3 regions of the Dechloromonas sp. ZS-1 genome follow, and region 3 is predicted to be linked to each of the others. Evidence: predicted binding sites of a transcription regulator. Region 3 holds the regulator's gene; each other region holds the start of a gene.

Region 1 (2,266 bases), on a different contig from region 3:
CTCGCGCCCGGCGAGGCCCACCTGTTCCAGCGCATCCAATGCGTCGTCTTCGGACAGCGGGGCGTCGGCCAGGCGGGCTGACGCGAGCAGGTTTTCCAGCGGCGTCAGCTCTTCCTTGATGGCATTGTGGTGGCCGAGATAGCACAGGCTGGCGCGGAAGGTGTCGCTGTCGGCACGGATCGAGCGGCCCTGCCAGCGGATTTCGCCGGCCTCCGGGGGAAGCAGGCCGATCAGCATGCGCAGCAGGCTGGTTTTGCCGGCGCCGTTACGCCCTTGCAGGTAGAGCAGTTCCCCTGCTTCCAGCCGAAAGCCGAGGCCTGCGAACAGGCGGCGCTCGCCGCGCACGCATTCCAGATTGTCAGCTTCAAGCATCAGGGAAAAACCGAAAGAAATCAGGCGCAAATTATGAACGCGCTAGTGTACCGGCAGATTGATGATCATCAAACAACGGGGGTCATGAAAAACGGGGGGCTTTCCCCCCGTGTGCTGGTGCCCTGTGTCTTACTTCTTTTCAAATGGTGTCGGGCGCGGCGTGGCATCGGCTGACGGCGGCAGAATGGGCAGCTTGAAGTTCGGCTGCTCGCCGGTCAGGGTTTTCAGGAAGGCGACGATCTTGGCGTTTTCCGCGTCCGTGAATTTCTTGCCGAGTTGCAGGCGGCCCATGGTGTCGACGGCTTCCTTCAGGGTATTGGCTGCACCGTCATGGAAGTAGGGGTAGGTCATTTCCACGTTGCGCAAGGTTGGGACCTTGAAATTGAAGCGGTCAGCATCCTTGCCCGTGACGGCGGAACGTCCCTCGGCCGGGCTGGAGGCCTTGTACGGCTCGACCAGCCCCATCTTCTGGAAGGAGTTGCCGCCGACGGCCGGGCCGTTGTGGCAGGCCACGCAACCGCTGTCCTTGAAGAGTGTGTAGCCTTCGAGTTCATTTTTGCTCAAGGCTTTCTTGTCGCCCTTCAGCCATTTGTCGAAACGTGAATTCGGCGTGACCAGCGTTTCTTCGAAGGCGGCGATGGCTTTGGTCACTTTTTCGATGTCGACCGTCTCCGAGCCGAAGGCTTTCTTGAATTCGGTCACATAACCCGGAATCGATTGCAGGACATTGATGGCCAGGGTGTGCGTGAAGGCCATCTCGCCCGGATTGGCAATCGGCCCGCCCGCTTGTGCCTTGAGGTCGGCGGCACGGCCATCCCAGAACTGGGCGAGGTTGAGGCTGGAATTGAGTACGGTCGGTGCATTGATCGGGCCTTCCTGCCAGTTGTGGCCGATCGAGGTCTTGATGTTATCGGTGCCGCCCATGGAAAGGTTATGGCAGGAGTTGCAGGAGATGAAGCCTGATTTTGAAAGGCGCGGATCGAAATACAGTTTCTTGCCGAGTTCGACCAGGGCTGGGTTCGTGACCTTGGCGGGCTGGATGGGTTGAATGGGTTCCTGCGTGCCGGCCAGGGCGCTGCCGTTGATCAGGCCGGCCAGGACCAAGGCGAAAGGCCAAGCGTTGGTTTTCATGGTGTTGTGCTCCCTTTTCTGTGAATTGGTTTGCGCATTCTCCTCGCTGGCATCATGTTAATATTGACGTAAGTCAATGATTTTTATGGGATTTGCCTATGGCCACCATAGCTTTTCCCTATAATCGATAAGGTTTAATTTCTGAGAGTGAGTGATGACGCTGACCGAACTTCGCTACATCGTCGCCTTGGCGCAAGAGGGTAATTTCAGTCGGGCTGCCGAGCGCTGTGCCGTGAGTCAGCCTACCTTGAGTGTGGCGATTGCCCGCCTGGAATCCGAGCTCGGCTTGCCGCTGTTTGAGCGGGGGAAAGGGTTTGTGGCACCGAGCGATGTGGGGGCGCGTGTCATCGAGCAAGCCCTTGTCGTGTTGCGTGAAGCGGACAAAGTGGGGCAGATCGCCTTGTCCGGGAAGGATCAGCTGCGCGGTGCCTTGCGTCTGGGCGTCATTCACACCATCGGGCCGTACTTGTTGCCGCAGCTGATCCGGGCCTTGAGAACCGATGCGCCGGAGATGCCGCTGATGATCGAGGAAAACATGACCGCCAACCTGGCCGCCATGCTCCAGAACGGCGCGGTTGATGTGGCGATTATTGCCTTGCCCTTCGAGGTGCCCGGTGTCCTGACCCGAGCACTCTACGATGAGGCCTTCAAGGTGGTGGTGCCCCAAGGCCATCCCTGGAGCGCGCGCTGCGAGGTGCCGCCGGAGGAAGTGGCCGGAGAGGGCGTGCTTCTGCTCAAGGCCGGCAACTGTTTCCGTGAGCAG
Region 2 (2,266 bases), 140 kb from region 3:
GATAACAGCCGGGGTCTTCCGCCCACGGATTGCCGGTCAACTGCTGGGCGCGCACCCGGGTATTGCCGTTGCAGATCAGACGATGGGCACAGCCCGCGCAGCGCCCTTCGACGGCACGCGGATACTGCTTCAGGCCCGCCATCAGCCGGTCCGAAACATCCGGCCAGATCTCGGAGAAGGGCCGCTCGCGCACATTGCCCAAGGTGTGATGCCACCACATGGTGTCCGGATGCACATTGCCGAGGTTGTCGATGTTCGCCACATTGACGCCGGAGGCATTGCCGCCCCACTGGCGCAGCTTGGCATCGATGTGCGCCGCTTTTTCCGGGAAGCGCTGGCGCACCCAATGCAGGAAATACGCCCCGTCGGCATCGTTGTTGCCGGTCGTGAATTCCTTGCCGAGGCCGCGCGCACGGTACTCAAGACAGGTCTCGAACAGCAGGTCCATGGCCCAGCGCGTCAGCTTGTGCTGGGCGTCGTCCTTGCGGTTCTTGTTGCCCCGCCCGGCGTAGTTCAGGTGCGAGAAATAAAAGCGGTCAATCCCTTCGTCCTCGACCAGCTTGAGCAGGCCGGGCAGGTCGTGGGCATTGTCCTGGGTCATCGTGTAGCGCACGCCGATCTTGAGATCGAGGTCGCGGCACAGGCGAATGCCGTGCAGCGACTTCTCGAAGGCCCCATCCAGACGACGGAATTTGTCGTGCGTGGCACCGAGCCCGTCGAGCGACACCCCGACATAATCGAAATCGCACGCGGCAATCTGCCCGATGTTGCTTTCATCGATCAAGGTGCCATTGGACGACAGCGCGACGTAAAAGCCCATGGCCTTGGCACGCTTGGCGATATCGAAAATATCGGGGCGCAGGAGCGGTTCTCCGCCGGACAGGATGAGCACAGGCACGCGGAAGGCCTTCAGGTCATCCATGACGGTCGACACTTCAGGGAAGCTCAATTCCCCGGAGAACTGGGTATCCGCCGAAATCGAATAACAATGCTTGCAGGTCAGATTGCAGCGCCGGATCAGGTTCCAGATCACCACCGGACCCGGCGGATTGCGCTTGGGACCCACCGGCGTCGGGGTATCCAGTTCCTGGATGAATTGCGAAATGCGGAACATGTGAAGCCTCAAAAAACGTTCAACGCATTGCACCGCAAGCAGCCCGTCTTCGGCGTTGATTCACATCAACGCTATCCGATCCTCAAGCATTTGCTTGAAATATAAAAAATAACAAAATAAGATTATCCCATACGTCTAACGCAGGCATTGTATTCATGCAGGCATCGCCCACCATCCTGATCGTCGAAGATTCGCTTTCCATCCGCGAAACCCTGAAAGCCATCCTGCTCGATGCCGGATACCGGGTGCACACCGCCGAGAATGGCCTCGCCGGCTTTGAGGCTGCGCGCAGCTGTTCGCCCGACCTCATACTGAGCGATCTGGAAATGCCTGAGGCAAACGGCTTCCAGCTTCTCTCCCGCATCCGCGAGGATGCCGAACTGGCGATGACCCCCTTCATCATGATCACGGCCATCACGGACCGCACCAGCACCCGACGGGCCATGGAGCTGGGTGCCGATGACTACCTGACCAAGCCCTTTACCCCGGAAGAAGTGTTGTCCACGGTCAAAAGCCGCCTTGCCAAGCAGCAAAGCTGGCGAGAGGCCACGCACGCGCTGCAGCACGCCACCAACCAGCGCATCATGGGCATCCTGCCGCACGAGTTGCGCACCCCGCTCAAGGGCATCATCGGCTTTGCCGAACTGATGTCGATGATGGCGGGCAAAGGCCTGACACCCGCCCAGACAAAAGAGTTCTCCGAAATCATCCTGCGCTCGGGCAAGACCCTGCTCAGCCACACCACCCGCCTGCTCACCTTGATGGAATACCAGCACGCGGAACATCAAAATCCAGCCGATGCGTCCAGCAGCCTGTGCCCGATGTGGGTCGACCAGGAACTCCAGAGTCAGCTGGCCGAACAATTGCCAACCAGCACGGTGAATGCAGAAGCCCGCATCGAAAGCGCAGACCTGCATTGCCGCGAGGACCTCTTTCGCGCCATGTTGCGCGAACTGGTCAGCAATGCCATCAAGTTTGCTGCCCCCGGCTCGACCATCCGGATACACGGGCAGAAAACCGCAGACCGACGTTATCAGCTCGATATCGAGAACCCGGGACGCGCCTTCCCCAGTGAACGCCTGCAGCAGATCGGTGCTTTTGTTCAGTTCGATCGCGGCACCCATGAGCAGCAGGGCTTGGGGATCGGCTTGG
Region 3 (2,266 bases):
CCGGTCTGTTTTCGCAGGGTTGGTTGCTCTATCACCTCTGGCGCGTCGCTCATCTGTACTGGCGCCATCTCAAAGTGATTCAGCTGGGTAAAGCCGCCGCATGAGTTATCTGGCCATCAAGCACCTGCACGTGACCTGCGTGATCCTGAGCGGTCTCGGATTTGCCGTGCGGGCGTGGTGGATGCTGCAGGAGAGCCTCCGGCTCCAGCATCGCCTGACGCGTGTCCTGCCGCATCTGATCGACAGCACCCTGCTTGCATCGGCGCTGACGCTGGCCTGGATGAGCGGGCAGTATCCCTTCGTTCAGGGCTGGCTGACAGCCAAGGTGCTGGGGCTGCTTGTCTATATCGTGTGCGGCAGCATGGCGCTCAAGCGCGCACGCAGCCGAGCTGCACGGGGGCGCTGGCTCCTGGCGGCCCTGTTTGCCTACGCTTATATCGTCCTCACGGCGCTGACCCGCAATCCGGGCCTGATCTGAGCCCGGTTCAGCAGGTGCGGTGATTCATCAGGGCCTTCAGGCCTGCTACGTTGAGAATGCGGATGTGTTTCTGCTGGACGGCGATGTAGCCTTCTTCCTGGAACTTGGAGAAGGCGCGGGAAACGGTTTCCAGTTTCAGGCCCAGGTAGCTGCCGATCTCTTCACGCGTCATGCGCAGGTAGAACTCGGTATGCGAGAAGCCGCGGGCCGTGAAACGCTGCGACAGATTGAGCAGGAAGGCTGCCAGTCGTTCCTCGGCGCGCATGGTGCCGAGCAGCATCATGACGCCATGGTCACGCACGATTTCGCGGCTCATGACCTTGTGGAAATGGTGCTGCAGCGTGTGGATTTCGCGCGACAGGGTTTCCAGCTTGGCAAAGGGAATGGCGCAGATTTCGCTGTCTTCCAGCGCCACCGCGTTGCAGGTGTGGTGTTCGGTGCTGATGCCGTCGAGGCCCAGCAATTCGCCGGCCATCTGGAAACCGGTGACCTGTTCACGGCCGTCTTCGAGCAGCACATCGGTTTTGAAGAAACCGGCGCGGATGGCGTAGATGGCATCGAAGGTTTCTCCGGCGCGGTACAGATGGTCGCCGCGCTTGATACGGCGGCGCGTCGAGACCAGATCGTCGATGCGTTCCAGTTCTTCCAGGGAGAGGCCGAAGGGGAGGCACAGCTCGCGCAGATTGCAATTCGAGCAGGCAGTCTTGATGAGCGAGAGCGGGTGCTCTGGCTGGGCGGAACCGTGGGGCATCTCAACCTGCTTTCGATTGATCCATGTCAACCGCTATTTTGCCGCATCCAGACATAATTGGGGCCAAAATAGGTGACATGTTTAATGAATTTCGCAACTGAAAACCTCGTCTTCGATCCCCAGATCATTCGTCGCTTTGATGTGAATGGTCCGCGTTACACGTCTTATCCGACCGCTGACCGCTTCGTCGAGGCGTTCGATGCCGAGGCCGCAGCGCTTTGGTTGGGGAAGCGCAACATCGGCGGCATCAGCCGGCCGTTGTCATTATACTTCCACATCCCGTTCTGCAATACCATCTGCTATTACTGTGCCTGCAACAAGATCATCACCAAGGATCACGGGCGCAGCGCCAAATACCTGAAGTACCTGGCCAAGGAACTGAAGCTCCAGAGCGAGGCGCTGGAAGGGTGCGATGGCAAGCATGAAGTCATCCAGCTGCATTGGGGCGGCGGTACGCCGACCTTCCTGTCGCATGACGAAATGCGCCAGCTGATGGCCGAGACACGCAAGCATTTCAAGCTGCTGGAAGGCGGCGAGTTCTCCATTGAAGTCGATCCACGCAAGGTCGATGCCGCTACGGTTGCCTTGCTGGGCGAACTGGGCTTCAACCGAATGAGCGTCGGCGTGCAGGATTTCGACGAGCGCGTGCAGGTGGCGGTCAATCGTGTCCAGACCGAAGAAGAAACGGCCAATGTGATCCAGGCCGCCCGCGCCAACGGTTTCAAGTCCATTTCGGTGGATCTGATCTACGGTCTGCCGCATCAGACGGTGATGGGCTTCAACCGGACCCTGGAACGGGTGCTGGCGATGGACCCGGATCGTCTGTCGATCTACAACTATGCGCACCTGCCCAGCCTCTTCAAGCCGCAGCGCCGCATTGCCGAGGACGATTTGCCGTCCGGCGACACCAAGCTGCAAATCCTGGCGCTGGCGATCAAGAAGCTGACCGATGCCGGTTATGTCTTCATCGGCATGGACCACTTTGCCAAGCCGGATGACGAACTGGCCGTGGCGCAGCGCCAGGGGCGTCTGCACCG

What was found. The regulator FNR, encoded in region 3, switches genes on or off when oxygen is low (the NO sensors DNR and NnrR bind a similar motif). The targets are predictions, from matches to a motif close to TTGANCTAGNTCAA.
Region 1: a site for FNR is predicted at 1,567-1,580, ahead of AACO21_RS00285 (cytochrome-c peroxidase). Genes of this name have one in related genera too.
Region 2: a site for FNR is predicted at 1,170-1,183, ahead of nirJ (heme d1 biosynthesis radical SAM protein NirJ). Genes of this name have one in related genera too.

What each region holds. Positions count from the first base shown of each region.
Region 1 covers NZ_JBDIYD010000001.1:60,238-62,503, reverse strand. The annotation lists gene ccmA (cytochrome c biogenesis heme-transporting ATPase CcmA) at 1-372, opposite strand, end outside; gene AACO21_RS00285 (cytochrome-c peroxidase) at 502-1,503, opposite strand; gene AACO21_RS00280 (hydrogen peroxide-inducible genes activator) at 1,658-2,266, shown strand, end outside.
Region 2 covers NZ_JBDIYD010000005.1:6,581-8,846, forward strand. The annotation lists gene nirJ (heme d1 biosynthesis radical SAM protein NirJ) at 1-1,114, opposite strand, end outside; gene AACO21_RS08660 (response regulator) at 1,270-2,266, shown strand, end outside.
Region 3 covers NZ_JBDIYD010000005.1:143,254-145,519, reverse strand. The annotation lists gene AACO21_RS09265 (hypothetical protein) at 1-104, shown strand, start outside; gene AACO21_RS09260 (SirB2 family protein) at 101-478, shown strand; gene fnr (fumarate/nitrate reduction transcriptional regulator Fnr) at 486-1,229, opposite strand; gene hemN (oxygen-independent coproporphyrinogen III oxidase) at 1,314-2,266, shown strand, end outside.